Regions from separate parts of the Kitasatospora sp. NPDC088346 genome, predicted to be linked through region 1. Evidence: riboswitches for the same ligand, from Rfam matches in the RefSeq annotation. Region 1 holds a riboswitch; each other region holds the start of a gene.
What was found. Region 1 has a riboswitch for cyclic di-AMP ahead of ACIOFR_RS02250 (NlpC/P60 family protein). Riboswitches for the same ligand answer to the same signal wherever they lie in the genome.
Positions count from the first base shown of each region.

Region 1 (7,449 bases):
AGGGCGGCGGCCCGGGCCGCGAGCAGTTCCTCCACCACCGGCCGCAGCGGGGCCGCGACGGGGGGCCCGGCAGCGGCGGGCCGGCCCGGCGGGCGCAGCAACGGCAGCGAGAGCTGGGCCGCCCCGGCCCCCGCGAGCAGCAGGGCGGCGCGCCGGGACAGCACGGGACGACCCGCCCCCGGCTCGGGGGGCAGGTTCGTCACCAGCCGCTCCAGCTCTCCGCTCAGACCCGCACCACCCCGGCGACGGGCATCGCGTTGACGCTCTCGTAGCGGACCTGGGCGCCCGGGTACGGCGCGTGCACCACCACACCGCCGCCGGCGTACATGCCGACGTGGTGCATGTCCTTGTAGAAGATCACCAGGTCTCCGGGCCGTGCGTCGGCGAGGCTGATCCGCTGCCCCGCGTGGGCCTGGGCCTGCGAGGTCCGCGGCAGGGTCACTCCGGCCTGCCGCCAGCTCCAGTACATCAGACCCGAACAGTCGAACGTACGGGGGCCGGTCGATCCGTAGACGTACGGCGAGCCGATCTTGCTGACGGCGGCGGCCAGCGCCGCGGCGGCCCGGTCGGAGGAGGGTGGCAGGCTACCGAGGTCCAGCCGGTCGGTGCCCCGGGTGGCGCGCTGCTCGGCGGCCCGGGCGTCGTCGGCGACCATCCGGGCCCGCTCGGCCGCGCCCAGGCCGCTCAGCAGCCGCTGGGCCTTGAGCAGCCGCTGCCGGATCTCGGACTTACTCTCGGCCAGCGAGCGGCGCACCTCCTCCAGCTCGGCCAGCTTGGCGGTCGCCTCGGCGCGGCGCTGGTCCAGCCGGCGCTGGCGGTCCAGCACCTGGCGCAGGGTGTCGTTCTGCCGGTCGGTGGCCTGGCCGAGCGCGCGGGCCCGGGCCAGGTAGCCGTCGGGGTCGGAGTCCAGCATCAGCTGCACACCCGGGCCCATCCCGCCCGAGCGGTACTGGGCGCCGGCCAGCGCGCCGAGGTCCTGGCGCAGCCGGTTGAGCTCCTCCTGGCCGCCCGCGATCTGGCTCTGCAGCGCGGCGGCCTCGGTCTGCAGGCGCCGCTGGTCCTCCTGGGCCGCGTTGTACCTCTCCGAGGCCTGCTCGGCCTCGTCGTAGAGCTGGTCGACCTGGGCCTTGACGTCGTTCTTGGCCACCGGCTCGGCCGGCTGGCCGGGGAGGGCCTGGGCGCTGCCCGCGACCGTCACTCCCAGCGCGGTGGTGGCCGCGGCCGTGACGGCCAGGGCGCGGGCGATCCGCCGGACGCCTGGCAGTGGGGGACGGCGGTGCACGGTCATGCTTCGGCGACTCCGTTCCTGCGGGCCGGGCCACCGCCGCCGCCCGGGGGTGGGCGGCCGTCCGTGCGGAGGTCCGGGGGCAGACGTTAGCGAGTCAGGCCGAGCTAGTCCAAACCCCTCCAGCAGCGAATATTTGACCACTAATCGGACACCTGGCCCACCGCTCGGTCCCGCCGCAGGCCGGCGGCCGTGACGCCACCGGCCCGGCACTCACGGGGAGTGCCGGGCCGGTGGACGTGGACGGGGACGCGACGGCGTCAGGGCCGCACGATCGCGTTGATCGGCGCCATGGTGGCGGTCTCGTAGCGGACCACGGAGCCGGTGTGCGGGGCGTGGATGACCTGGCCGTTGCCGACGTACATCGCGACGTGGCTGGCGTCGCTCCGGTAGATGATCAGGTCGCCGGGCTGGGCGTTGGCGATGTTGGTGCCGACGTTGGTGCCGGCGCCGCGCTGGTCCTGCGAGGTCCGCGGCAGGGACACGCCGGCCTGCGCGTAGGCCCACTTCATGAGGCCGGAGCAGTCGAAGCTGCTCGGACCGGCCGCGCCGTAGGAGTACGGGCTGCCCAGCTTGGACTGGGCGGCGGCGATCGCGGCGGCGGCGTGCGAACCGGCCGGCACGTTGACGGCGATGTCCGTACGGGCCGAGTCGCGGGAGGCCCGCTCGGGGGCCGGGGCGGCGGTCGCCTTGGCCTTGGCCTCGGCGGCGGCCTTGGCCTCGGCAGCGGCGAGCTCGTCACGCTCCTGCTGGGTGAGCGTCTCCAGAAGGGCGGTCGCCTTGGCGATCTTCGCCTGGACCTCCTCCTTGTCGGCCTTCAGCCGCTTGGCGGTGGTGTCCAGCTCGGCGAGCTTCTGCTCGGCCTCGTGCTTCTGCTGGTCGAGCTTGCCCTGCTCGTCCTTGAAGGCCTTCAGCACGTCGGCCTGCGAGCTGCCGACCTGGTTCATCGCGCCGGCCTGGTTGAGGAAGGAGTCCGGGCTGGCGGAGAGCATCAGCTGCACGGTCTGCGGGATCCCACCGGTGCGGTACTGCTCGGCGGCGATCTCCCCCAGGCTGCCCTGAATGGTGCTCACCTGCGCCTGCTGGCGGGCGACCTGGTCCTGCATCTGGGAGACCTGCTTCTGCAGGTTCTGCTCCTTCTCGACCGCGGCGTTGTACTCCTCGGTCTTGGACTCGGCCTCCTCGTTGAGGGCGTCGACCTGGGCCTTGACCTGGTCCTTGGTCGGAGCCGGGTCGGCGTGCGCACCGGACTGCGAGGAGAGCGCCACGGCGGTGGCGGCGGCGGCCGTCAGGATGGAGACGCGGGCCCGGCCTGCGGGCTTGGGACGACGATGGGACGCCACGAAGGCGGACTCCTTCTTCCTCACACCGCCTACCGGGTGAGCTGACGGGTTCGGGCCGGAAGACAAGCCCTACAACGCCTCACCGACTGCCCGTCAGGCGCGCGGACCAACTCCGCGCGCCGCCCCTGCGGTCGACCTGGCGCCGATTCACCCCGAGGAACGTGGTTCCCCGGCTCCGATGCACAGCACCCCCTCAGGGGCTCCCCCACAGGCAGTCAGACTGCCCGGCTGCTTCTCGGACTCGGCGGTGACCACCGTTGCCACCCGGGCTGGGTGGACGACTGCGCGGCGGTCCGTGACATGACCCTAGTAACCCATCCGTGATCCGTTCAAATCCTTGTCGGAAAAAAGTCGGAATCATTGCCATGTTTGATTCCGATTACGACCGACAGTGACAGAACACCTACCCAGGGCTGATAAATACTCAGCATATGGTCGCACAATGAAACGCCCGGCGTGTCGGAGATCACAGCGGGATCTCGACCCGTCCGGGCGTGTCATGGAGCGTCAACTAGCCCCTCAAGAGGGCAAATGTCCGAAATGGGACTGCAGGGTCGGGGTGTCGATCCCGTCCCGGAGCGACCGGTCTCAGACCCGTCGGATGGTCTTGATCGGCATGGCGTCGGCCTTCATCACCTTCACCACGTCACCGGTGCGCGGGGCGTGCACCACCAGGCCGTTGCCGATGTACATCGCCACGTGGTGGGCGTCGCTGTGGTAGATCACCAGGTCGCCCGGCTGGGCGTTGGCGATGTTGGTGCCGACGTTGGTGCCGACGGTCGCCTGGCTCTGCGAGGTGCGCGGCAGCGAGACGCCGGCCTTCGCGTACGCCCAGACCATCAGACCCGAGCAGTCGAAGGTGCTCGCGCCGGTGGCGCCCCAGACGTAGGCCGAACCGCGCTTGCCCATGGCGGCGTCCACCGCGACACCGGCGTAGCCGCCGGGGGCCGGGAGGTTGGCCAGGTCGAAGCGGTCGTCGCTGCGCGAGGCCCGGTCGCCCATCACGGCGGCCCGGTCGGCCGCGCTGAGCTGGCCCAGCAGCTTCTGCGCGTCCTTGAGCTTGTTCTGGACCTCGGTCTTGGCGTCGTTCAGCGTCTGGGTGCTGCGGTCCAGCTCGGCGAGGACGGCCGCGGCCTCCTGCTTCTGCTGGTCCAGCCGGCGCTGCTGGTCCTTCAGCGACTTCAGGGTGTCCGCCTGGGTGCTGGCGGCCTGCTCGAAGCTGGACGCCTGGGCCAGGTAGCCGTCCGGGTTGGTGGAGAGCATCAGCTGCATCGACGGGTCGATGCCGCCGGAGCGGTACTCCTGGCCGGCCACGGCGGCCAGCCCGGACGCCAGCTCGGTCATCTGTCCCTGGCCGCGGGCGACCTGGTCCTGGAGCTGGTCGGCCTGCTTGCGCAGCTGGTCCGACCGCTCCTTGGCGCCGTTGTACTTCTCGGCCGCCTGCTCCTGCTCCTCCAGCAGCTTGTCGACCTGCGCCTTGACCTCGTCCTTGTTCGGCTTGGCCGGTGCCGCGTGGGCGCTGACCTGCGCGGAAAGGGCGACCGCGGTCGCTGCGGCAGCGGTCAGCACGGTCACTCGTGCGCGGCTGGGCTGCTTAGGACGGCGGTGGGAGGCCAAGGGGGTTGCTCCTTCTTCCTGCTGGACTCACCCGAACGAGGGAAAGTCCGGAATATAGGTTTGACGCCAGACCCTAGTGAAGATCATGCTCCGGCGCCACTCCCCTACTGGAACGAACTTCCTTCCCGCCACGGGATTTCACCCCACCGACACAACCCGGTCAACGGGGGCTGACGCGAGGTCACCGGAATCAGGCCCGGGCCAGGCGGTTGAGCAGCAGGATCGACGCCACCGGACGCGCCCCGGCCTGACGGACGCCGTCCGCGACCTCCCGGTCGGTGGACACCACCACCACCGGGCGCCCCTGCGGCTCCGCGCGCACCAGACGCCGGATCAGCTCGTCCGCCGTCTCCCCGGTCCGGCTGAACCGCACCCGCACACCGCGCGGCGGCGCCATCATCACCGGGACGTCCAGGTCCTGCCCGTCGAAGACGCAGGTCACCTCGGCCTGCGTCCGCTGCGCCAGCATCGCCAGCCCGCCGAGCAGCCGCAGCCGCTGCTGCTCCAACGGCAGCGTCGGGTAGCCGGACTTGGTCACGTTGTACCCGTCCACCACCAGATGGACCTGCGGGATCGCCAGCAGCTGGTCCAGCAGTGCCGGGTCATCCTCCGCGAGGCCGCGCCGGGCCACGTCGTTCGGCGAGGCCGACACCGGGACGACCGCGTCCACCAGGTCCGCCGGGCGCAGCTGGGCGACCGGCAGCGCCAGCTCCCGCTGAAGGCCCTGCGCGGAGTGCAGCACGGTGTCCAGCAGCAGCCGCAGCCGCATGTCCTCCACGGTGCGGCCCTCGCGCGCCGACCGGCGGCCGGCCTCGACCGCCGTCTCCAGCTCGGTGATCCGGTGCTTCAGCCGCCGGGCCTCGCTCTCGGCGGCGCTGCGCTCGGCCGCCCCCGCCGCCCGCAGGGTCTCCAGCTCGCCCTGCAGCTTGCGGCTCTCGGCCTGGGCCCGCCGGGTGTCGCTCTCCAGGGTGCGGACGCGCTTGCGCAGCGACTCGGCCTCCTTGCGGACGCCCTCCGACTCGGCCCGCTGCCGGTCCAGGTCGGCCCGGGCGGTGGCCCGTACCTCGGCCAGTTCCTCCTGGAGCTTCTCCACCTGCCGGGCCGCCTCGGCCGCGGCACCCTCCGCACCGGCGCGCTCGACCTCCTCGCCGGCCTCCACGACCACCCGCGTCCAGCCCGCCGTGCGCAGCAGGTAGGCGCCGGCGGCGACGTCCATCGGGTCGGCGGCCCCGGGCACGGTGCCCGACTCCAGGGCGGTCACCAGGTCCGGCTGGCCGAGCCGCAGGCGGTCGGCTATCCGCAGCCGGAAGACCGGGTCGGCCTCCAGCGCGGCGGCCAGCGCCGTGCCCGCGTACTTGGCGCGGCGGGCGGGGGTGAACTTGGCGTACTGGCGCAGCGAGGCGGGCAGGTCTGCGGCCGGGATGCCGCCCAGCGCGTCGGCCGCCAGCCCGACCACGCGGCGGCGGACGCCCTCGGGCAGCGGACGGTCCAGGTGCTCGGGTGCCGGCGCGGGTCCGCCGTCGCCGTCGGGAGCCGCGCCCTCGTCGGGCGCCGCCCGGTCGGCCTCGGTCGCGGGGACGGTCTCGTCCGTGCCGGGGAGCACCGGCCCCGCAGCGGGCTGCTGCCCCTGCGGCTCGGCGGGCCCCCTCGCTGCGTCCACCACGTCCTCGGCTCCGATCCTGGTCCGGCGGGGTCCGTACGGCCGTCTGCCGCCGCCCCGGAACTCACCGCTCTCTGCAATTGTCCCGTCTACCGTGCCCCACCGACAGCACGCCACACATCCGTGCCGGACGCGCCGGGCCGGCGCCCCGCGGGGATCCGACCCGGAGGCCGGCCGACCGCGGGGCCGTCCGGGTCAGGCGCCGGGCGCTTCCCCGGCGCTCTCGGGACCGTCCTCGTCGGCGCCCGGACGGGCCACCAGCTCGACCTGGTCGACGGCGTTGCACCAGCGGCAGCGCACCGACTCCAGGGTCTCGCTGAGCACCTCGGTCTCCTCCACCTTGGACTCGCCGGCCAGGTCGAAGTGCAGGTACTCGACCACACGGGCGGTACGGGTCACGTCGAAGCGGGTGAGGTTGCCGCACAGCGTGCAGCGCCAGCGGGTCTCGGCGGTAGGGGCGGCGATGGTCATCGAGGTCCTCTCGGATGGTCCCTGTTCCGGGCCCTCAAGCCTATTGCCTGCACCTCGGCGCACGATCACCGGCCACCGCGAACACCCGTTCACCCACCCGCAGCAACCGCGGTGTCGCCCGCCCGGCCGGGAGGGATGCTCGGGGAATGGCGCTCCCCGTTCTCACCCGGGCCGGCCGTCCGCCCGCCGTCCCGTCCGGGCGGCCGCCGGTGGTCACCCTCACCCTGATCGCATTGAGCGCCCTGGTCCTGCTGTGCGGCCCCAGCTTCGGCCTGAACCCGGTCTACGGCACCGGCGACGCCCGGGTCTGCGCCGAGCAGCGCTACGAGCAGCGCTGGGGCGCGGTCCCGGTCGAGCTGCTGGAGCGGCACCCGCTGACGGCCGACCAGCTGCGCGCGCTCGCCCCCGCGGCGGACGGCTGCGCGCTGCCGCCGAACCCCGGCAAGAGCCCCGTCCTGTCGGTGCTGACCTCGCTGTTCGTCCATGCGGGCTGGTTGCACCTGCTCGGCAACATGTTGTTCCTGTTCGTCTTCGGCCCCGGGGTGGAGGAGCGGCTGGGGCGGATCAGGTTCCTGCTCTGCTACCTGGCGATCGGTTACCTGGCCACCTACGGCTACGCGCTGGCGGAGGCGCACTCCGACGAGTCGGTCCGGGCCCTGGTCGGCGCGTCCGGCGCGATCGCGGGGGTGCTCGGCGCGTACCTGCGGCTCTTCCCGCGGGCCCGGGTCACCACCCTGGTGCCGGTACTCCTCTTCCTCCCGCTGCGCTTCCCGGCCTGGCTGGTCCTGGGCCTGTGGTTCGCCCTGCAGTGGTGGTCGGTGCGGGCCGGCGGCTCGGGGGTGGCGTACCTGGTGCACGTGATCGGCTTCGCGACCGGCTGGCTGATCGCCTGGGCGGGGAGTGCGCGGGGCAGCAGACGGCCCACCTGACGGCCGATACGCTGGGGCCGTCCCCTCACACAGGAGCCCAGCCGTGATCACCGCGATCGTCCTCATCAAGACCAGCGTCGACCGGATCCCCGAGATCGCCGAGGCGATCGCCGCCATCGAGGGCGTCAGCGAGGTCTACTCGGT
Region 1 is NZ_JBIURH010000001.1:498,496-505,944, reverse strand. Features, by position in the region: gene ACIOFR_RS02260 (hypothetical protein) at 1-203, opposite strand, end outside; gene ACIOFR_RS02255 (NlpC/P60 family protein) at 224-1,288, opposite strand; gene ACIOFR_RS02250 (NlpC/P60 family protein) at 1,546-2,628, opposite strand; cyclic di-AMP (ydaO/yuaA leader) riboswitch at 2,639-2,826, opposite strand; gene ACIOFR_RS02245 (NlpC/P60 family protein) at 3,217-4,245, opposite strand; gene ACIOFR_RS02240 (NYN domain-containing protein) at 4,436-5,848, opposite strand; gene ACIOFR_RS02235 (hypothetical protein) at 6,101-6,376, opposite strand; gene ACIOFR_RS02230 (rhomboid family intramembrane serine protease) at 6,523-7,305, shown strand; gene ACIOFR_RS02225 (Lrp/AsnC family transcriptional regulator) at 7,349-7,449, shown strand, end outside.

Region 2 (7,449 bases), on a different contig from region 1:
GCCTCTACCGGATGCTGCTCATCCTGCCCTGGGCCGTCCCGACCTTCGTCACCGTCTTCTCCTGGCGCCTGATGCTCGCCGACGGCGGTGCCATCAACGGCATCCTCGGCACCCTCGGCCTGCCGGAGCCCGCCTGGCTCTCCGAGCCGCTGGCCCAGAAGGCCGCCGCGATCATCGTCAACACCTGGGTCGGCGTGCCGTTCATGATGATCTCGCTGCTCGGCGGACTGCAGTCGATCCCCGGCGAGCTCTACGAGGCCGCCGAGATGGACGGCGCCTCCGCCTGGCAGCAGTTCCGGTACGTGACCCTGCCGGGCCTGCGCAACGTCAGCAGCACCGTCGTCCTGCTCGGCGTGATCTGGACCTTCAACCAGTTCGCGGTCATCTTCCTGCTGTTCGGCGCCGGCGCCCCGGACGCCCAGATCCTGGTCACCTGGGCCTACCGCCTGGGCTTCGGCCAGATGCCGCGCGACTACGCGCAGTCCGCCACCTACGGCGTCCTGCTGCTGTCCATCCTGATCGTCTTCACCAGCTTCTACCGCCGCTGGCTGGCCCGCACCGAGCAGGCGAACGGATGACGACCGCTACCGCACCGCAGGCCGGCGACCACCACGAGGCAGGTACCCCGATGACCGTCACCACCGAACGCCCCACCGCCGCGGCCCCCGCCGCCCGCCCGGTCCGGGTCCGCCCGCGCGGCGAGCGCGGCCCGCTGGGCACCGCGCTGCTGCACGCCGGACTCGTCCTGGCCAGCCTGATCGCGCTCTTCCCGGTGGTCTACATCGCGTTCGTCTCGCTCGGTCCCGGCGAGATGGACTACCTGCACCCCGGCGACATCTTCGGCCGGGCCAGTCTGGCGAACTACTCCAAGGTGCTCGGCGACACCGACTTCTTCAGCTGGTTCGGCAACTCGGTCGTCGTGGCCGGCGGCACCACCGTGGTCGGCGTCCTGGTCGCGGCGAGCACCGGCTACGCGGTCTCCCGGATGCGCTTCCCGGGCCACCGCCAGCTGATGTGGACCCTGCTGCTGACCCAGATGTTCCCGATCGCGGTGCTGATCGTCCCGATGTACACGATCCTGTCCAGCCTCCAGCTGCTGGACAGCTACCTCGGTCTGATCCTGGTCTACTCGGGCACCACCGTGCCGTACTGCGCCTGGCTGCTGAAGGGGTACTTCGACACCATCCCGGTGGAGGTCGACGAGGCGGGCCGGGTCGACGGGCTCTCGCCGTTCGGCACCTTCTGGCGGCTGATCATGCCGCTGGCCCGCCCGGGGCTCGCGGTCGCGGCCTTCTACTCCTTCCTCACCGCCTGGGCCGAGGTCGCCTTCGCCTCGACGTTCCTGCTCAGCTCCGGCAAGTACACCCTCGCCGTCGGTCTGCAGACCTTCGTCAGCGAGCACGACCACCAGTGGAACCTGATGGCCGCCGCCGCCGTGCTGATCGCCCTGCCCGCGGCCCTGGTCTTCTACCTCGTCCAGCGCCACCTGGTCACCGGCCTCACCGCCGGTGCCGCCAAGTCCTGACCACCGTCGGGCACGCGCACCACCCCACGCCTGCTGCCGCGCACCGGCCGCCCGCACGGACGGCCGGGACGCTACCTACGTCCTGTGAGGGATGACAGTCCATGACCCAGAACCTGGCCGACACCTCCCGGCCCGCCGCCGCTCCGATCGCTGCGAACGCCGGTGCCTCCAGAGGCTGGTGGCGGGACGCGGTCATCTACCAGGTGTACCCGCGCAGCTTCGCGGACGGCAACGGCGACGGCATGGGAGACCTGCCGGGCATCCGCAGCCGCCTGCCCTACCTGCGGGACCTCGGCGTGGACGCCGTCTGGCTGTCCCCGTTCTACGCCTCGCCGCAGGCCGACGCCGGCTACGACGTCGCCGACTACCGTGCGGTGGACCCGATGTTCGGCACCCTGCTGGACGCCGACGGCCTGATCCGCGACGCCCACCTGCTGGGCCTGCGGATCATCGTCGACCTGGTCCCCAACCACTCCTCCGACCAGCACGAGTGGTTCCAGCGCGCGCTGCGCGAGGGCCCCTCCTCCCCGCTGCGCGAGCGCTACCACTTCCGCCCGGGCAAGGGCGCCGAGGGCGAACTGCCGCCCAACGACTGGGAGTCGATCTTCGGCGGCCCGGCCTGGACCCGCACCGTCGACCCGGACGGCACCCCCGGCGACTGGTACCTGCACCTCTTCGCGCCCGAGCAGCCCGACTTCAACTGGGACAGCCCGGCGGTCGCCGACGAGTTCCGCTCGATCCTGCGGTTCTGGCTGGACATGGGCGTGGACGGCTTCCGGATCGACGTCGCGCACGGCATGGTCAAGGCCCCCGGCCTGCCCGACCTCGGCTCGCACGACCAGCTCAAGCTGCTCGGCAACGACGTGATGCCGTTCTTCGACCAGGACGGAGTCCACGAGATCTACCGCAGCTGGCGCAAGATCCTCGACGAGTACCCCGGCCAGCGGATCGGCGTCGCCGAGGCGTGGACCCCGACCGTCCAGCGCACCGCCAACTACGTCCGCCCGGACGAGCTGCACCAGGCGTTCAACTTCCAGTACCTGGGCACCCACTGGGACGCCGCCGCGCTGCGCGAGGTGGTCGACGTCTCGCTGGACGCGATGCGCCCGGTCGACGCCCCCGCCACCTGGGTGCTCTCCAACCACGATGTCACCCGGCACGCCACCCGCTTCGCCAACCCGCCCGGCGGCACCCAGATCCGCACCGCCGGCGACCGCGCGCTCGGCCTGCGCCGCGCCCGCGCCGCCACCCTGCTGATGCTCGCGCTGCCCGGGTCGGCCTACGTCTACCAGGGCGAGGAGCTCGGTCTGCCGGACGTCACCGACCTGCCCGACGAGGTCCGCCAGGACCCGTCCTTCTTCCGGCAGGCCGGCCAGGACGGCTTCCGCGACGGCTGCCGCGTCCCGATCCCGTGGTCCGGCACCGAGGCGCCGTACGGCTTCGGCCCGACCCCCGGCGGCCCGAGCTGGCTGCCGCAGCCGGCCTCCTGGGCCGAGCTGAGCGTCGAGGTCCAGACCGGCGACCCGACCTCCACCCTGGAGCTGTACCGCTCAGCGCTGGCCGTCCGCCGGGAGCACCCCGCGCTCGGCGCCGGCACCGAGGTCAGCTGGCTGGAGGCCCCCGAGGGCGTGCTGGCCTTCCGCCGGGACAGCGCCGAGGGCTCCTTCGTCTGCACCGTCAACACCACCGCCGAGCCGGTCCGGATGCCCGCCCCCGGCCGGCTGCTGCTCGCCTCCGCGGAGGTGGAGGTGGTGGACGGCGAGGGCGTCCTTCCGACGGACTGTGCCATTTGGTGGGCGGTCTGACGTGGTTGCAATAGGCTCTGGGATCGTGACTACGGCGCGACTCTCAGACATTGCGGCACAGGCGGGGGTCAGCGAGGCGACCGTCAGCCGGGTGCTCAACGGCAAGGCGGGCGTCTCGGCGACCACCCGGCAGACGGTGCTGGCCGCACTCGACGTCCTCGGCTACGAACGGCCGACCCGTCTGCGCCAGCGCAGCGCCGGTCTGATCGGACTGATCACCCCGGAGCTCAGCAACCCGATCTTCCCCGCGCTCGCCCAGGTGATCGAGCAGGTCCTCAGCCGGCACGGCTTCACGCCGGTGCTCTGCACCCAGACGCCGGGCGGCGCCACCGAGGACGAACTGGTCGACATGCTGGTCGAGCGGGGGGTCGCGGGCATCGTCTTCGTCTCCGGCCTGCACGCCGACACCGCCGCCGACCACGACCGGTACGCCCGGCTGACCGGCCGCCAGGTCCCGTACGTCCTGATCAACGGTTACAGCGAGAAGATCGACGCGCCGTTCATCTCGCCGGACGACCGCACCGCGATGTGGATGGCCGTCCAGCACCTCGTCGAGCTCGGGCACGAGCGGATCGGGATGGCGATCGGCCCACGCCGCTACGTCCCGGTGCTGCGCAAGATCGAGGGCTTCACCGCGGCCGTCCAGGAGCTGCTGGGACGCACCGCCGAGCAGGCGCAGGAGCTGATCCAGCACACCCTGTTCAGCGTGGAGGGCGGTGACGCGGCAGCGGGCGCCCTGCTGGACAAGGGCTGCACCGCGATCGTCTGCGGCAGCGACATGATGGCCCTGGGGGCGATCCGGGCGGTGCGCCGGCGCGGCCTGTCGGTGCCGCACGACGTCTCGGTGGTCGGCTTCGACGACTCGCCGCTGATCGCCTTCACCGAGCCGCCGCTGACCACCATCCGCCAGCCGGTCGAGGCGATGGCCACCGCCGCGGTCGACGCCCTGCTGGAGGAGGTCGGCGGGAACCTGGGCCAGCGCACCGAGTACATGTTCCAACCCGAGCTGGTCATGCGCGGCTCCACCGGAGCGGTGTCCAACGGCCGGTAGGCCCGGCCGGGGCCCGTGGTGCCCGAGCGTGCGAACAGCCCCGGAGAGACCCTCTCCGGGGCTGTTGCGCACGTTCTCGTGGGCGGAGGGAGCTCAGCCCTCCTCGACGACCGGCCGTGGCTGGTTCAGTCGCTGCCCGTCGGCCGCGTCGCCGGTCCGCGCCTCGGTGCGCCGGGTGCGGTCGAGGTAGTCCCGAACGACCAACTCGACCGCGTCCTGCGGATTCCTGGTGCCGGACTGCAGCATCACCTCGATGGCCAGATCGGCGTCGAGGGTGATGGTGACCTTCGCCATGGCGTGCTCTCCCGGATCGGTGGGCTCGCCGCAGCATAGGCCCCGTCCCCCGGGTCGGGCCAGGCCCGCCGGGGGACGGGGCCGCGGATCAGGTGTCAGATCCGGCCGGCGAAGTCCGGGGCCCAGTCGGCGATGGTCTCGGTGCGCACGCCGGCGCTCGGGTTGGCGGCCTCGACGTAGGTGCCGTTGCCGACGTACAGCGCGACGTGGTAGACGCCCGAGTTGCTGCCGTTGTTGGACCAGAACAGCAGGTCGCCCGGCTGGAGGCTGTCCAGCGAGACGCGGGTGGCGGTGTCCGCCTGGTCCGCGGCGACGCGGGGCAGCGAGACGCCGGCCTGACGGTAGGCGGCCTGGGTGAGGCCGGAGCAGTCCCAGCCGCCGTCGCTGCTGCCGCCGTAGACGTAGGCCTGGCCGACCTTGGAGAGCGCGAAGTTGATCGCCGCGGCCTTGGAGCCGGTCGCCTGGGTGGCGGCGGCGGGCTTGGCGGCGGTGCTCGCGGCCGGGGCGGCCTTGGCGGCCGGGGCGGCCGGGGCGGCCGGCTGCTCGGCGGCGGCCGGGGCGGCGGCTCGGGTGCCGTCACCGAGGTCGAGGTGCTGACCCGGGTAGATGACGTGCGGACCGGCCGTCAGGGTGGCCTTGTTCAGCTCGTAGAGCTTCTCCCAGCCGCCCTGGACGTGGTTCTTCTCGGCGATGTGGGACAGCCAGTCGCCGGCCACCACGGTGTAGTCGTGGCTGCCGTGCTCCCGGGAGCCGTCCCACTTCTTGCCGGACCACTGGTGGGTGCTCCCGGCGGGCGCGGTGGTCGCGGCCTTCGGCGCGGCGGCCTCGGGGGCGGCGGGCTGGGCGGCCTTGGGGGCGGCGGCCGGCTTCGGGGCGGCCTGGGTGGTGGTGGCCGCGGCGCCGGTGTTGATCTGCGGGGCCTCGCCGCCCTTGGTCAGACCGGCCTGGACGGAGCAGACCGGCCACGCGCCGGGGCCCTGGGAGGCCAGCACCTTCTCGGCGACGGCGATCTGCTGGTCCTTGGTCGCCTGGTTGGCCTGCGGGGCGTACGCGGTGCCACCGAAGGCGGCCCAGGTGCTGGAGGTGAACTGGAGGCCGCCGTAGAAGCCGTTGCCGGTGTTGATGCTCCAGTTGCCGGAGGACTCGCACTGGGCGACCTTGTCCCAGGTGGCGACCGAGGCGGCGGAGGCGGACCCGGCGGTCAGGCACGGGATGGTGAGGCCGATGCCGACGACACCGGTGGTGGCGATGATGCGGCGGGCGCGCTTGGAGGCGCTGATGGGCAGCATGAAGATGCGTTCCTCTCCCACGCCTGCGAGGTGAGCTGTCGGATTCGGGCTGGAGTTGCCCGGCCGTGCTGAGCACGGCTTCACCCCAAGCCCCGGACCGGTACCGACGTACCGTTCCCGGGCGACCTACCTGGTTCCCCCGCTCCTGCCCGCGGTGCTTCTGTGCAGTGCCAGCGCACCCGGCGGCAGGACTCGGCGTCCCGGGTGGCTGGGTCCGTGCGACCACGAACGTGGGAGGACATTAGGCAGACGTAAGTTGAAACCGCAAATGTGTGTGACCGCCATCACACTGTTCGCATCGCCTTTTCATGATCGATAAACCTCGATCGGACCGTTCATTATCGCTCGCTTTCGCGCAAAAGCCTTTAGCGGATGGGGACTTGCCTATGCTTCAGTCGGCAGAGTCGTTATCGAGGCCTGGGTGAGGCTGAGCGATCATGGAGTTCGAGCACAGACCGCCGGAGCCCGTGAACGGCGCCGACGACGCGAAGCCCCGGCCGGCCCGGCCCAGGTCACATCGGTCCGAACCGGACCATAAGGGGCGTATCGCCCGGCGCAGGCTGCTGATCTGGGGGGCCGTCGGAATCGTCGCGGCCGTCACCGGCGAGGAGCTGGTCCGTCAGACGCCGGTCGGCTTCCGCCGCCCGCGCCCGGGCCGGACGGAGGCCGGAGCGACCCCGAGCCCCCACCAGCACAGCGCCACGCCCACCTCCGGCGCCACGTCCGGTGCCACCTCCGCGCCGCCCGCCCCGCCGCCGCCGGTGACCGATGGCGGCCGCCGCTGGTCCGACCCGGCCGGCTGGGGCGGCGCCGTCCCCGGTCCGAAGTCCGCGGTGCGGATCACCGACCAGGTGCTGCTCGACGCGGACGCGACGGTGGGCTCCCTGCTGATCGAGCCGACCGGCTCGCTGGTCTTCGCCAAGGACACCGACCTCACGCTCGGCTCGGCCGGCAACATCGAGGTCCGCGGCAGCCTGGTGCTCGCCCCCTCCGACACCGCCGTGCACACGGTGCGTTTCCCCGCCGTGGACGAGCGCCGGTTCAAGGGCGGCGGCATGACCGTCGTCGACTCCGACACCGGCCTGTGGGTCACCGGCGCCGGCTACCTGCGCCTGGACGGCGCCGCCCGGACGGCCTGGGTGCGGGCCGCCGGAGCGCTCAGAGCGGGCGACACCAGCATCACCCTCGCCGCCGCCCCGACCGGCTGGAAGGCCGGCGACGAACTGGCCGTCACCCCGACCGGCGCCCCCGACGGCGAGGACTTCACCAACCAGTACGACCTGCGCACGGTCCGTCAGGTCAACGGCAGCACGGTCGTCCTTGACGGCCCGTTGAAGTACGCCCACCCCCGGGTCGCGGTCGGCGGCGGCGTCACCGTCGGCGCCGAGGTGCTCAACCTGACCCGCAACGTCCGGGTCGAGGGCACCGAGCAGGGCCGGGCCCACATCCACCTCACCGGCTCCCGCCGCGCCGACGTCCGGCACG
Region 2 is NZ_JBIURH010000019.1:116,942-124,390, forward strand. Features, by position in the region: gene ACIOFR_RS23860 (carbohydrate ABC transporter permease) at 1-578, shown strand, start outside; gene ACIOFR_RS23865 (sugar ABC transporter permease) at 629-1,525, shown strand; gene ACIOFR_RS23870 (glycoside hydrolase family 13 protein) at 1,627-3,330, shown strand; gene ACIOFR_RS23875 (LacI family DNA-binding transcriptional regulator) at 3,356-4,381, shown strand; gene ACIOFR_RS23880 (hypothetical protein) at 4,475-4,675, opposite strand; gene ACIOFR_RS23885 (transglycosylase family protein) at 4,771-5,964, opposite strand; cyclic di-AMP (ydaO/yuaA leader) riboswitch at 5,970-6,131, opposite strand; gene ACIOFR_RS23890 (hypothetical protein) at 6,402-7,449, shown strand, end outside.
Region 2: another riboswitch for cyclic di-AMP. It lies ahead of ACIOFR_RS23885 (transglycosylase family protein); the one in region 1 lies ahead of ACIOFR_RS02250 (NlpC/P60 family protein).

Region 3 (7,449 bases), on a different contig from region 1:
GTCCGGCGACGGCGGCCTCGGCCCGCGCCGGGTCGTAGTCGGCGACCACGAACTCCTCGAAGAACGGGCGGCGGACGGCGATCCGGGCGGCGGCCGTGCCGACCCCGCCCGCACCGACCAGCAGGATCCTCATCGCGGCCTCACGGGGCGTCGACCGGGTCGGCGGCACTGACCGGGACGTCCGGGTGCCGGAACCAGGGCCCGTCGACCGCCCACTGGATCAGCATCAGCACCACGCCGAGCAGCAGCGCACCGATGCCGATCACGGTGACCCCGCCGGTCTCGCCGAAGATCGGCAGGTCGATCGAGGTGGAGCCGTAGTCGGGGTTGGCGTAGACGTCGAAGGCGCCGTAGCAGAAGAAGTAGAGCAGCATCAGGCCGCCGAGCAGCGGCAGCAGGCCCTTGAAGATGAAGTCCCGCGCGCTCCTGGTGAGCACCTTGCGGTAGTACCAGACGCAGGCGAAGCCGGTCAGGCCGTAGTAGAACGCGATGGCCAGGCCCACCGAGGCGATCGAGTCGGCCAGCACGTTGCCGCTGATCGCGGTGAGCAGCACGTAGAACGCGATGGAGGCGATGCCCATGCCGACGGTGGACCAGGTCGGGGTGAGGTGGCGGTGGTGCACCCGGGCGAACTGCCGGGGGATGGCCTTGTGCGCGGCCATCGAGAAGGTGGTCCGGGCGGTCGGCAGGATGGTGGTCTGGGTGGAGGCCGCGGAGGAGGTCAGCACCATGAAGATCAGCAGCTTGGTGAGGAACCAGCCGAACCCGACGCTGCCGAAGACGGCGCCGCCGAGCGAGGACAGCACGTCCCCGGAGTTGTCCTCGTTGCCCAGTCCGATGCCCTCCGTTCCGATGCCCGCGAAGGCCTGTGCCGAGGTGGCGACCAGCGCGTAGATGAGCAGCAGCAGGACGGTGGAGATGACGGCGGCCCGGCCCGGTGTGCGCTCGGCGTCGGCGGTCTCCTCGTTCACCGAGACGGCCGTGTCCCAGCCCCAGTAGATGAAGACGGCGGCCAGCACGCCCGCGGTGAAGGCGGTGGAGGAGGACACCTCGAACGGGTTGAACCAGGACCCGTCGATGTGGATCGCGGTGGACGGCGGGCTGTCCCCGTACACCTTGACCAGGGCGGTGACGGAGAGCAGCACCAGCATCACGACCTCGATGCACAGCAGCCAGCGCTGCAGGGCGGCCGAGATCTCGATGCCGACGTAGCAGATCGCCGTCATCACGATGATCCACACCACGCCCGCCACGGTGGTCCACGCCGTGCTCTCGGCCAGTCCGTCGAAGCCGAACAGCCGGAAGCCGTAGACACCGGCGATCTGGGCCAGGTTCGCCATCACGATGATGTCGGCGACCACGATGCCCCAGCCGCCCATCCACCCGGTGCGCGGCCCGAAGGCCCGCGCGCCCCAGGTGAAGGTGGTGCCGCAGTCCGGGTCGGAGGCGTTGAGCTCCTTGTAGGCGTACGCGATCAGCAGCATCGGGATGAACGCCAGAATGGTGATGATCGGCGCCTGGAGGCCGACCCCGACGACGATGATGCCGAGGGTCGCGGCCAGGCTGTACGCGGGAGCGGTGGAGGCCAGTCCGATGGCCACCGAGGAGACCAGGCCGAGGGCGCCGGTCTTCAGCCCCTTCTCGCCGGCCCGGGAGCTGACCACCGTGGGTGCGGCGGGCGGCGGCGGAGTGTGTTCCCCGGGGGGACCGTGCATCGTTCCCTACCCCCTGATCCTGTGCGCAGAGGTGCTGACGGGCTCAACCACCTCAGCGTACGCCGGGGAGCGGGCCCTTTCCTGCGGGCTGCGCGCCGGGCCGGGTCCCCCCGGTCGCAGTTGACCGCCGGTTAGGGGCCCGCCGGGCTCCGCGGGGCCGGTACCACGGGCCTGGAACGGGCTGGTGATGCGGGCGGCACCGGGAGTGACGGAGGCCGCCGTCCGGGTGAGACGGGAGGTCCGGGGTGCGCGTCGCGGACCTCCCGTCAGCTCGGCCGGGCCGCCGCCGGGTTCGCCCGGCCCCGTGGCAGCGGGGGCCGGGCGGCGGTCGGCGGCGGCCGTCGGGGCCGGGCGGCGTCAGCCGGCGATGCCGCAGTACTGCTGCTGCTTGCCGATCACCCGGTACATGCAGTCGGCGGTCTCCACGAGCCTCAGGACGGCCTCCCGGTTGCGGCTGGTCTCCCGGCCGATCACCTCGTCGGGCGGGTAGAAGCCGCTGCTGCCGTTCGGGCCCGGGTACATCTCGAAGGTGTAGGCGAAGACCCGGTGGACGCCCCACAGCCAGTCGTCGATGGACCCGTCGGTGATGTACAGGTCGCTGGACTGCTCGGGGGTGTAGCCGTTGGTGCCGGCCATGGTGCGGCCGAGGGTGGCGAAGGTGTTGTACTCGTCCGCCGTCATGCCGGTGGTGGTGTTGGCGGTGGTCCAGCCGAACGGCCAGAGCACCAGCTGGCTGTAGGTGTGGAAGTCGATCGCGGCGGTGATCTGCTGCTTGCCGCCGACCACCCGGCTGCGGACGAAGTCGGCGACCACCTTGGTCTCCTTGGCCGACTCCGGCGCGCTGCCCCGGTAGGTCTCGCTGGAGGTGGAGCCGGACGAGCCGCCGCAGCAGCCGAACTTGTAGTTCCAGTTGCGGTTGAGGTCGGTGCCGACGCTGCCGCTGCCCGCGTTGGGCTGGCGGTCCTTGCGCCAGCTGCGGTAGCGGCCGGTCGCGATGTCGTACTCGCCGCCGTCCGGGTTGAGGTCGGGCACCACCCAGATCTCCCGGCTGTTCACCGCCGCCGCGATCCGGCTGTCGGTGGCGTACTTGTCGCCGAACTCGTGCAGCAGGTACAGCGCCATCTCGACGGTGAGGTGCTCGCGGGCGTGCTGGTGGGCGGTGAACAGCACCTCGGGCTCGTTCTCGTCGGTGCCGACGTTGTCGCTGATCTTCACGGCGACGATCGCCCGGCCCTCGTACGAGGTGCCGATGACGCGCTTGCTCATGATGTCGGGGTGCGCGGCGACCACGGCGTCGATGTCCGCGGTGGCCTCGGCGTAGTTGTGGTAGCCGGAGTCGGCCGACGGGAAGTCGGCCGGCGTGTCGACGGCCTGCGGGCTGCCGTCGGCGCCGTCCGCGCGCCCGGGCAGCGGCGCGAGGTCCCAGCCGAGCGCCCGTACCCGGGCGGCCTCGGCCGGGGTGGCGGTGAGGACGACGGAGGTGGTGCGGACGGCGTCGACGGAGGCACCGGTGGCGGCGATCGCGGACCGGTCGGCGACGGTGGCGGGGCCCTCGGCGACGTACTGCCGGGCGGTGTCGGCCGCGACGGCGGCGCTGTCGGGGCCCACGGGGTGCGCGGAGGCCTGGTTGCCGAGCGGGGACGCGAGGGCGAGGGCCAGCAGCACGGCGGTGGCCGCGGCGGGCTTCCCTCGGCGGGGCAGTCGCATGACTGTCCTCCTGTGGGGGTCCGTAGGGGACGGAACGGGGGAGGAGCTGCGGCGCGCGCCAGCATGATGGTCCGTCAATGTCATGGTTGCGTCAAGAGTGTGGTGCCAAGGCGGCGGGAGGGAGGCCGCCCGGCGGTGTGACACCGGATCAGTGCGTGGGCCCCAGGGCGGCGTACACCAGCGACAGCGTGCCCATCGACACCAGCGTGGACGACAGCACCGAGTCCCGGGCCACCGCCGTGCTCAGCCCGTACTCGCGGGCGTAGACGAAGGCGTTCTGGGCGGTCGGCAGGGCGGAGCAGAGCACCACCGCCAGCAGCTGATGCCGCGGCAGGTCCAGCAGCAGGCCCCCGACGGCCAGCGCGGTCAGCGGCTGCACCAGGGTCTTCAGGACGACGGCCACGCCGACCTCGGCGCGCCCGCCCGGGACCGGGGCGCCGCGGCCGTGCAGCGACATCCCGAGCGTGATGAGCGCGGTCGGGACGGCGGCCGCCCCCAGCAGCTCGACGGGGCGGGCCAGCGCGGTCGGCACCCCCAGGCCCGCGGCCGAGACCAGGGCGCCCAGCGCCGAGGCCATGATGATCGGGTTGCGCACCGGAAGCATCAGCATCCGGCCGGCCGTGCCCGCACCCCGGCCCCGGCCGGTCCCCGCGTCCAGCAGGGCCAGGATCACCGGCGAGACCAACAGCACCTGGAACAGCAGGATCTGGGCCACGAACGAGGCGTCACCGAGCACCTGCACGGCCACCGGGATGCCCAGGTTGGCCGAGTTGACGTAGCCGGCCGCCATCCCGCTGATCGCCCGGTCGGCGGGCCGGCGGTGGAACAGCCGGCGCCCGGCCAGGAAGCCCAGCCCGGTGGCCAGGACCGTCCCGGCGGCGAACGCCAGCATCGCGGTGTTCGCGAAGGCGTCCAGCCGTGCGCCCGCCAGCATCGTGAACAGTGCGGCGGGCATCGCCACGTGGAACACGAACCGGCCGAGCACCGCCTCGGCCTGCTCGCCCAGCAGTCCCGTCCGCGCCACCAGGTAGCCGACCGCGGTGAGCACCCAGATCGGGGCGAAACCGGACAGCAGCGACTGCATGGAACCTCGGTCTGGATCGTCGGGCACGGGCCGCGGGCGCCAGTCTGCCAGGGCCGCCGCCGGCCGCCGGCGGCGGGGCCGCCCGCCCGTGCGTCCCCGAACGCACCCCGACGCACCGCGGGCGGTCCCGGTGGGTGCCGGGCACCCACCGGGACCGCCCGGGAACGGCGGCCGAGCCGGTGGCTCAGGGCAGGTTGAGCACCTGGCCGGGACGGATCAGGTCGGGGTTGGTGCCGACCGTCGGGTTCTGCGCGTACAGCCCCTTCCAGCCGCCCAGCGTCAGCGAGTCGGAGATGGTGGAGAGGGTGTCGCCGGGCGCGACGGTGTAGGTGTTCGGCGGGGCCGGCTCGGCGACGGCGGCGGTCACCGCTGCGGCCCGGGTGGTCGGCGCGGACGCCGCGGTCGTGTCCTGGGCGGCGGTCGGCGTGCCGCTGGGGGAGGCGCCGGGCACCGGAAGGTCGGCGCCGGGCGAGGCGGTGCCGGTGGGGGCCGTGCCGGTCGGCGCGGGGGTGACGGGGGTGGTCGCCGTGGGGTCCCCGGGGGCCGGGGTGGCCGGCGGGGTGACACCGGGCTGCGGCACGATGGTCGGCTGGTCGGTCGGCAGCCCGCTGGGCTGGCCGGTCGGCAGGCCCGACGGCTGGTCGGTCGGCAGGGCGCCCGGCAGGGTCCCCGGAAGGTCGGTGGAGATCTGCGGGGAGGCGCCCGGCTGCGCCGGAGCGGTGGTCGCGTCGGGGGTGGTGGTCGGCGTGAAGTACTGCGGCACGGCCGCGCCGTCGCCGCGGACCCGGGGACCGGTGTCCGGCGTGGTCTCGGTCGGCGCGGGGGCCGGGGTGGCCGTCTGCGCGGGCAGCCCGGCGGCGGGGCCGCAGGTGGGCCACAGGCTCGGGCCGTGGCCGGCCAGCAGCCGCTCGGCGACGATGACCTGCTGCTCGGGCGTGGCGTGGTCGGGCTGCGAGGCGAACTCGTCGCCGCCGTACGCCACCCAGGTCCGCAACGTGAGTCCGAGGCCCCCGTAGTGTCCGGTGCCGGGATCGCCGTTCCAGTCCGCGCCGGTCTGGCACTGGGCGACCGTCTGCCAGGTGTCGGCCGTGGCGGCGTGTGCGCCGGTCGCGGTCAGCAACGGAAGCGCGAGACCGACACCCGCCACGCCGGCGGCCGCCACGGCCCGGTCGGCCTGGGTGGGACGGCGGTGACGCCCGGAACCCGAAAAGACCATTCAGTCATCCCTCTCCGCACGCCTGCGAGGTGAGCTGTCGGGTTCGGACCGGGAGGTGGCCCGGCCGCGCCGGGCGCGGCTTCACCCCAAGCCGAGGGGGATCGGCGGAAAAACCTGGGTCCCCCGCCCCTGCCCAGGGTCTTTCGATCGTCCCGTGGCGCGGTGGGCAGGGTTGGGCGTGCCGCGTTCCGGGCGCCCGCAGCAGCGGGCTGCTCGGGAGATTAGAGGGATCCACGCCTCAATAACAAGCCTGCATACTGAGCATCACACAATCATCACGACACCCCCGACCGGCGGCCCGTCAACCCCCCCTCCGCCCCGGCCGGGACCGGCGGTCCCGAGACCCCGGAGGTTCGACGGCGCACGGCCCCCGGCACGTCTGCGACCAGCGCTCGAAGGCGCTCCCGGGTCCCCCGGCCGACGGCCGGCCCGCACCCGGCCCGCCCGCCTCTCCGGGGATTTCGACGCCCTCCGGCCGAACCGCCGACCCCCTCCGCCACGTCTTGTCCGGTGTGGGACCAGCTCGACAGCTCGACCAGGGAGGCCGCCCATGTCCGTACAGTCGATCACCGGGGCGCCGACCGCCACGGCCCGGCGCCGGCCGGCCCGCGTCGGTGTGCTGCCCGGGCTGGAGGCCGCGGGCTGCCGCCAGGTGGACCCGGACCTCTTCTTCGGGGCGCGCCGGCAGGACACCGGGCCCCGGGTGGAGGCGGCCAAGGAGGTCTGCCGGCACTGCCCGGTGCGCGAGGCCTGCCTGCGCAGCGCGCTGGTGCACGAAGAGCGGGACGGTGTCTGGGGTGGGCTCACCCCGGCCGAACGGCGGAGGTTCGGCCGTCAGCTGGGCGACCTGATCGACCTGGGCGAGCAGGCCTCGCGCCGCTCCGACGCCGAGCTGATGGCGATCGGCCGCGAGCAGCGCCGGGCCCGCCCCGGTGTCGTCCTGCTCCTCACCGACCGGGGTTGGACGCAGGCCCAGCTCGCCTCCGCGCTGGGCGTGGAGCCGGCCGCCGTCCGTACCGCCCGGATCACCGCCGAGCGGATCGTCGCCCACTGCCGGGCCGTCGGCCTGCGGGCTCCGACCTGGGCCCGGGTGGTCGTCCCCGTGGGATAGCACCCGGGACGGCGGTCAGTCCTCGTGGCCGGCCAGCCGGGCGCCGTGCTCGGCCTCGTCCGCCCGGACGTCGCCGGGGGAGTCGGTGACCAGCCGCCAGCGGCTCGCCCGCCCGTCCGGACCGGTCAGTGCTCCCCGCCGCAGCCCGGCGCCGATCCGGGCCCGGGCCTCGGCCTCGTCCGCCGGATCGGCCGCGAACAGCACCCGCACCCGGAGCCGGCTGCCGGCCGGCTCGGCCGAGGTGAAGTGCGGGGCGAGCGGGCACGGCGGTTCGTGCTCCCAACCGCCGCACAGCGCCACCGTCACGGCGGCCCCCGGCGCCCGCGGGTCGGCCCCCGGTTCCAGCTCGACCACCGCGTCATGGGCGAACACCCGGCGCACCGCTCCGGTGTCCGCCCGGCCGTGGGACGCGCCCGCCGGACTCACGGCGCCGTGAAGAAGGCGGGGAACGCGGGCGCGAGCCAGGGGCGGCGCCCCCAGGCGAGCAGGGCGCCGCGGGCGACGGCCTGGAGCGGGGAGCGACGCCCGAGGGCCATCAGGAAGAAGGTGACGGGCTCGGTGACGATCGTGCAGTCGGGCCGCCGCGGCGCCTGCTGATCGACCGTCACCGTGCCGT
Region 3 is NZ_JBIURH010000019.1:44,832-52,280, forward strand. Features, by position in the region: gene ACIOFR_RS23530 (saccharopine dehydrogenase family protein) at 1-133, opposite strand, end outside; gene ACIOFR_RS23535 (APC family permease) at 141-1,715, opposite strand; gene ACIOFR_RS23540 (M14 family metallopeptidase) at 2,073-3,422, opposite strand; gene ACIOFR_RS23545 (AEC family transporter) at 3,571-4,506, opposite strand; gene ACIOFR_RS23550 (transglycosylase family protein) at 4,691-5,722, opposite strand; cyclic di-AMP (ydaO/yuaA leader) riboswitch at 5,728-5,878, opposite strand; gene ACIOFR_RS23555 (WhiB family transcriptional regulator) at 6,273-6,833, shown strand; gene ACIOFR_RS23560 (hypothetical protein) at 6,849-7,205, opposite strand; gene ACIOFR_RS23565 (maleylpyruvate isomerase family mycothiol-dependent enzyme) at 7,256-7,449, opposite strand, start outside.
Region 3: another riboswitch for cyclic di-AMP. It lies ahead of ACIOFR_RS23550 (transglycosylase family protein); the one in region 1 lies ahead of ACIOFR_RS02250 (NlpC/P60 family protein).

Region 4 (7,449 bases), on a different contig from region 1:
CGATCAGCATGCCGGCGACCGAGGGGTGGAACGGGCCGCCGACCATGGCCTGGCCGTTGAAGAAGATGCGTGCCATCGGGTGGTACCTCCGGAAGGGGACGGCACGGCCCGGCCGGGGGCGGGACCTCCCCAGGTGTGCCCTCGGCCGGGCCGGGCCGGTGGGCCGTCCCGTACCCGTCGCGCGACGGCCGTACGGAACGGCGTGAGCGGTGCGGGCGGTGCTACAGCCCGGCAGGCTGCGGACGGCTCGCGGCTGGATGGATCGGGCCCGTTCAGTCGAGCAGGCGCAGCGCCGGCAGGGTGAGGAAGTCGACGAACTCCTCGGCCAGCGCGACCTGTTCGAAGAGCCTGGCGGCCTCGGGCCAGCGCCCACCGGCGTAGCCCTCGTCGCCCAGTTCGGCCCGCAGCGCGGTGAGCTCCTCGGCCACGAGCCGGCGGACCAGCTCGGCGGTGGCCTTCTCGCCGGTGTCCGCGAGCACCACGCCGTTGTTGATCCACTGCCAGATCTGCGAGCGGGAGATCTCGGCGGTGGCGGCGTCCTCCATCATGTTGAAGATGCCGACGGCGCCGAGGCCGCGGATCCACGCCTCGATGTAGCGGACCCCCACCTGGACGGCGTTGTGCAGGCCGGCCCGGGTGCAGCTGCCGCCGGCGCCCGCGATGTCGAGCAGCTGGGCGGCGGTGACGGGCTCGGCCGGGCCCGGGTTGTCCTTCTGGTGTGGGTGCTCACCGAGGACGGCGTCGAACGAGGCGCGGGCGACCGGGACGAGGTCCGGGTGGGCGACCCAGGAGCCGTCGAAGCCGTTGACGGCCTCGCGGTCCTTGTCGGCCTTGACCTTGACCAGCGCGGCGGCGTTGACCTCCGGGTCCTTGCGGGACGGGATGAAGGCGGCCATGCCGCCGATGGCGTGCGCGCCGCGCCGGTGGCAGGTCTGCACCAGCAGGCGGGTGTAGGCGGCCATGAACGGGGAGGCCATGGTGACGCTGTTGCGGTCCGGCAGGATGTAGTGCTCGCCGGCGTCGCGGAAGTTCTTGACGATCGAGAACAGGTAGTCCCAGCGGCCGGCGTTCAGCCCGGCGGCGTGCTCGCGCAGCTCGTAGAGGATCTCCTCCATCTCGAACGCGGCGGTGATGGTCTCGATCAGCACGGTGGCCCGGACGGTGCCGTGCGGGATGCCGAGCTCGGCCTGGGCGTGGGTGAAGACGTCGTTCCAGAGCCGGGCTTCCAGGTGGCTCTCGGTCTTCGGCAGGTAGAAGTAGGGGCCGGAGTTCGGGTCCTGCTCCCCCTTGGCGAGCAGCCGGGCGGCGTTGTGGAAGAAGTACAGGCCGAAGTCGAGGAAGGCGCCGGCCACCGGCACGCCGTCGACCAGCAGGTGGTTCTCGTCCAGGTGCCAGCCGCGGGGGCGGACCACGACGGTGGCGAGCGAGGCGGCGGGCTTGAGGGTGTAGGCCTTGCCGGCCTCGGAGGTGAAGTCGATCCGGCCCTCGAAGGCGTCGATCAGGTTGATCTGGCCGGAGAGGACGTTCTCCCAGGTGGGGGCGGTGGCGTCCTCGAAGTCGGCGAGCCAGACCCGGGCACCGGAGTTGAGGGCGTTGATCACCATCTTGCGGTCGGTCGGGCCGGTGATCTCGACCCGGCGGTCCTGGAGCGCGCGGGGGGCGGGCGCGACCTGCCAGTCTCCGGCCCGGACCTCGGCGGTCCCGGGGAGGAAGTCCAGCGTGCCCGCCGCTGCGATCTCGGCGCGTCGGGCCCTGCGTCGGGCGAGGAGCTCCTGCCGGCGGCCCTCGAAGGTTCGGTGGAGGCCGACCACGAAGGCGACCGCCTCCGGGGTGAGCACCTCCTCCGCACGGGGCACGCGCGGACCGGCGACCGTGACGACCGGGGCTGCGGCGGAAACGCCCGGGGGCACTCCCGGGCGGAGGCTGGGGGCGGGTCCCTGATCTGCACCCATGGGCAGGACACTCCTTGGACGGTTGGGAAAGCTCGGGGAGCTCCGGTGGGAACCTCCCGGATCCGAACCCACCTACCGGCGGGTTTCGTTCTGTAGGGTGGAGAGTAGTTTCCGCGATACAGAATTTCAACGGTTTGTTGAGCTAGATCGCTGGGACTCTACTCCTCCTCCGACAGTGAAGGGAACGCCGGTGGCCAGCACCCCCGCCGCAGCACCGACAGGCACCGAACGCGCCGCCGGTGGCGTGCAGTCCGTCGAGCGCGCCTTCCAGCTGCTGGAAGCGCTCGCCGACTCGGGCGGCATCGCGACCCTGAGCGAGCTCTCCAGCACCTCGGGCCTGCCCATGCCGACCATCCACCGACTGATCCGTACCCTCGTCCAGCAGGGATATGTCCGCCAGGACACCGCGCGCCGGTACACCCTCGGCCCCCGGCTGATCAGGCTCGGCGAGACCTCCGGCCGGCTGCTCGGCAGCTGGGCCCGCCCCTACCTGGCCGAGCTGATGGAGGCCACCGGCGAGACCGCCAACCTCGCGGTCCTGGAGGGCGGCGAGGTGGTCTACGTCGGCCAGGTGCAGTCCCGCCGCTCGATGCGGATGTTCACCGAGGTCGGCCGCCGGGTCCAGCCGCACTGCACCGGCGTCGGCAAGGCCCTGCTGGCCCAGCTGCCCGAGGAGGAGACCCGGGCCCTGCTCGGCCCGCAACCGCTCCAGGCGCACACCCCGTACACCGTCACGGACCCGCAGGAGCTGGTCGCCCAGCTCGCGCACGCCCGCGAGGTGGGCTACGTGGTGGACGACCAGGAGCAGGAGATCGGCGTCCGCTGCATCGCGGTCGCGGTCCCCGGCGCGCCGACCCCGACCGCACTCTCGGTCTCCGGGCCCGAGGCACGGATCCGGGCCCTGGAGTCGGCGGCCGGCAGCGCCGCACTGGTACCGGTGATGCGCCAGATCGCCCTGCGGCTCGGGCAGGTGCTCGCACCCTGAGGGTCAGCCGGGCCGGACGGCCGAGGTCATCAGCGCGAACACGGCCAGGTCCGGTTCGCTGCCGGCCTCCCGGAACAGCCGGGGCGCGGCGGCCATCTTCGGATCGGCCCGCACCGCCTCCAGCGCCGCCAGGTCCCGCCACAGGCTCTGCACCCGCCAGTGCCGGTCCGGCCCGCGCAGCAGCTCGGTTCGCAACAGTCCGTCGGGCAGCTCGCCCGCGACCAGGGCGCGGTACGCCGTCACGAACCCCGCCTCCCGGTCCTCGGCGATCCGGCCGCTGACCTCGCTCAGTACCTGCTCGGACACCCGTGTCCTCCTCCGCTCGTGCCATCTTCGGTCGCTACCGTGAGTATCGACCAGAGTGCGAGCGGTGGGAGGTCCGACATGTCCGGGAGGGTGAGTCCGCGTCCGGCGGCCGCGGTGGCGGCGGTCTCGGCGGCGGTGCTGGCCGGGGTCCTCGGCACGCTCGGGGCGGCGCCGCCGCCCGAGGCCGACCTGCGGGTGGTCCGGCTGGACCCGGACCCGGCGCCGCCCGGCGGCGCCACCACGCTGCACGGCTTCGTCGCCAACGCCGGACCGGACCGGACGGCCTCGCCGTTCACGGTGCTGATCGAGCTGCCGGCCGGCTTCACGTTCGAGGGCCCGTTCTTCCCGGCCTCCTGCGCGCCCGGGGCCGCCGGGCACCTGCTGCGCTGCGGCTTCCCGGCCGGGCTCGGCCCCGGGCGGACCGCGACCGTGCTGGCGCCCGTCCGGGTGGCGGCGCAGGTGCCCCCCGGCACACGGGCGGAGGGGCACCTGCTGGTGGTGGGGGCGGACGACCGTCACCCGGCGGACGACCGCACCCCGTTCACGCTCTCCGTGACCGGCTGAGCATCAGCGGTAGACCCGCACGTAGTCCGCGGCGAAGGTGATCGGCGCGGTGCCCGAGGGAGCCGGGTGGTACTGGCCCGCGCTCAGCGACAGGTTGAGGATCAGGTACGCGGACCAGTTGGCGCCGACCCCGGTGTTGTCCGAGAAGACCTTGGTGCCGTTGACGTACCAGTCGACCGAGTTGGCGCCGTAGTAGGTGCCGATGGTGACCCACTTGTCCTTCGCGACCGCACCGGCGTCGGTGTAGTACTTCGAGCCGGACTTGACGTGGTTGGTCAGCTCCAGCAGGTTCGGGTTGTCCGGGTGGTACTCGAAGGAGTCGATCTCCCCGTTGCCGTTCTTCCAGGTCCACAGGGCCGGCCAGGCTCCGGTGCCGGAGGGCAGCTTGACCCGGGTCTCGGCGTAGTCGCCGGTCTTCACCTGGAAACCCTCGGCGGAGTACTCGGTGGTGAGCAGTCCGGTGTCCCAGGCCTGCTTGCCGTTCTCCAGCTTGTTGGCGCCCGGCTTGGCGGTGAAGTTCGCGCTGCCGCCGGAGACGCTCACGCCGCTCTTGCTCAGCCAGTCGAGCTTGTTGTCGTCCGGGTTGTGGTTGCCGTAGCGGTACGAGCTGCTCCTGTCCGTGGTCCAGCGCGACGCGGAGAGGCTGTCGAACTCGTCCGACCAGGTCAGCGACTTGCCCGCGACCGGGGCACCGGCGCCGGGGGTGGGCGTCGGGGTCGGCGCGGGGGTGGGGGTGGGGGTGGGGGTGGGCGCCGGGGCCGGGGTGGTCGAGCCGCCGACCGTCAGCGTCTGCGAGGGCAGGTTGTGCCAGGCGTTGGCGGAGTCCTGCCAGAAACCGAACTGGGTGTACGTGCCGGCCGGCAGGGTGCGGGCGGCGCTGGTGAAGGTCGTCCCGCCCGGGCAGATCTGGACGTTGGAGGTGTTGCCGGGGAAGTCCAGGTTGTGCCCGGCGGCGTCGCGGACGCCGACCCCGAGGGTCTTGGCGGTGAAGCAGCCCGAGGAGTGCACCGTGAGGGTGGCCTTGGTGGCGGTGTCGGCCGCCATGGCGGTCGGCGACAGGCGGTCCTGGGTCACCGTCGGACCGGCGGCCTGCGCCTGGCCGACCAGCGGGACGCCGGCGAGTACGGTCGCTCCGGCCAGCAGGCCGAGGCGGGCGGGGGTCGGTGAAAGTCGCATGGCGGTTCCTCTGCGACGCCTGCGAGGTGAGCTGTCGGGTTCGGGCACGAGGCTGCCCGGCCGCCGGTGGGGAGCGGCTTCACCCCGAGCCGCGCGCCCGGCTCCGGAGGGAGCGGGGCGCGACGGCGACAAACCTGGTTCCCCCGCTCCTGTCCAGAAGGTGGGTCGGGTGTCCGCCGCCGGGTGGACAGGACTAGGCGTCCCGACCGCGGGTCTGCCCAGCCGGGCATCCCGTGCAGGCTAGGCAGATGGGTCGCATACCGACAATGAGACGTCCCTCACAGCCCGCCTGCCCCCACGTCCGCGACCGCGCCCCCTGTGCGCTACCAGAATCGGGGCTGCCCGGGGATGCCCTCCAGGTCCGCGAGGACCAGCTCGCGGTCCTCGGGGGCGGCGATCTCCTCGGCGGCGGCCAGGGCCTGCTCGGTCCACTCCCTGGCCCGGTCCCGGTCCCCCGCCACAGCCGTCGCCCGGGCCAGCGCCTCGTACGCGAAGGCCAGGTCCCAGTCGCCGATCGCGTGGGCGCGGCAGATCTCCAGCCCGCGCCGGGCGTGGTACAGCGCGGGCTCCGCCCGGCCGAGCACCGCGTACACCCGGGAGCACTGCCACTCGCCCCGGCTGAGGTTCACGGCGGTGCCCACCTGCCCCCAGTGGTGCCGTGAGGCGTGCGCCATGTGCACCATCCGGTCGTCGTCCTCCACCGAGCGGTCCTCCCGCTCCAGCAGCCGCCAGACCCCGTTGAACAGGTCCACCGCGAGCTGCCGCTCGTCCCCGGGGGCCGTGGCCCCCGCTCCGTCCTCACCCATGAGCGACTCCGTCCCTTCCTCGATCAGATGATCCGTCCGGTGGACGGCGCCGCGCAGCCGGTCCAGCCGGGCCTGCAGCCGCCGCCGGTGCGTGGCGAGCACCTGCGGCACCCGGCCGCCGTCGCCGGCATCGGCGGCGGCCAGGCACTCCCGGACCTCCTCCAGCGGCAGGTCGACCGCCCGCAGCGCCCGCACCAACCGCGCCCCGGCCACCTGCTCGGGCCGGTAGTACCGGTAACCGGTGCCCCGGTCGACCTCGGCCGGCCGCAGCAGGCCGATCCGGTCGTAGTGCCGCAGGGCCTTGGCCGTCAGGCCCGTGCGCCGGGCCATCGCGCCGATGGTGAGCAAGCGTTCCGTTCCGTCCACGTGCCGAATCTAGGACCTTGCCCCGCGGGAGACTCAAGGCCGGCCGCCCGGACCGTTCGAAGCGGGCTCGGGCGCGCGCCCGTCCGCTAGGTTGGAGGCAGCGGCCGGACCCCCGGCCGCGGCCGCCGCCGACCGTTCAGAGGATCACCCCCGAGATGACCGCGCCCCTGCCTGGCTTCGCCGGACGTACCTACCTGTTCGACGTCGACAACGGCGCCGCCTTCCGCAACTCCTACTCCGCCGACGGCACCCGGCTGCGCTGGGAGGGCCTCGGCGAGTCCGCCGGCCAGTGGGAGGACGTGAAGCTGCACGTCGCCCAGGTCGGCCCGCAGGTGTACTTCGTCAGCTGGACCGAGCAGAGCGGCATCACGGTCAGCCACGTCATGGACCTGGAGGCGCTCACCGTGCGCGTCTTCTGGACGTACGAGGGCGAGGGCGGCCGGGTCGGCGAGCTGCACACCGGAAAGCTCCAGCCGGTCAGCTGACCGCCAGCCGCGGCGACAGCCACTCCAGCGCGGACGGCAGCAGCCGGCTCCAGGTCTGGAAGTTGTGGCCGCCCTCCGGCACCGTCGCGGTGGCCAGCGACATCGGGAGCCGCACCGCGGCGGCGAACGCCCGGGTCTCCCGGGAGTAGTCCCCGTCGCCGCGCTCGGACCCGGCCAGCAGCACCGCGATCCCCGGCGGCGGGAGATGGGCCAGCCGCCAGACCAGGTCCGCCTCCTCGCGCCGCCGCCGGCTGCCCCCGAAGAGGTCGCCGGTCGAGGCGTCCTCCTCGGCCCGGTAGTACCCGGACATCGAGACCGCGCTGGGGAACACCTCCGGGTGGCGCATCGCCAGCTTCAGCGCGCAGTAGCCGCCGGTGGAGTTGCCCATCACCGCCCAGCCCTGCGGCCGCACCGCCACCCGGTAGCCGGCGGCGACCGCCCGCGGCACGTCCTGGGTGAAGTAGGTCTCCGCCTGCGCGCCCCCGGGAACGTCCTCGCACTCGGTGTCGGCCGGCATCGCCGGGGACGGCCGCATCAGCACCAGCACGGCCGGCTGCATCCGGCCCTCCCGGTTCAACCGCAGCGCCGCGCCGGGGTAGTTGAGCCGCGTCAGCAGGTTCCGGGCGTCCCCCGGGAAGCCCGTCAGCACCACCACCGCGGGGAAGCGGCGGTCCGCGTACGCGGGCTGGAAGTACTGCGGCGGCAGGTACACGAACCCGTCGGTGCTGAGCCCCGAACGCGTACCGGCGATCCTGACCGCCTGCACCTCACCCGCCGAAGCGGGGTCCCGCCCGCTCGGCCCGGCGCCC
Region 4 is NZ_JBIURH010000002.1:302,078-309,526, forward strand. Features, by position in the region: gene ACIOFR_RS04930 (gamma-glutamylcyclotransferase) at 1-76, opposite strand, end outside; gene aceB (malate synthase A) at 273-1,952, opposite strand; gene ACIOFR_RS04940 (IclR family transcriptional regulator) at 2,143-2,937, shown strand; gene ACIOFR_RS04945 (antibiotic biosynthesis monooxygenase) at 2,941-3,243, opposite strand; gene ACIOFR_RS04950 (hypothetical protein) at 3,322-3,807, shown strand; gene ACIOFR_RS04955 (hypothetical protein) at 3,811-4,983, opposite strand; cyclic di-AMP (ydaO/yuaA leader) riboswitch at 4,985-5,156, opposite strand; gene ACIOFR_RS04960 (helix-turn-helix domain-containing protein) at 5,307-6,155, opposite strand; gene ACIOFR_RS04965 (phenolic acid decarboxylase) at 6,311-6,640, shown strand; gene ACIOFR_RS04970 (alpha/beta hydrolase) at 6,633-7,449, opposite strand, start outside.
Region 4: another riboswitch for cyclic di-AMP. It lies ahead of ACIOFR_RS04955 (hypothetical protein); the one in region 1 lies ahead of ACIOFR_RS02250 (NlpC/P60 family protein).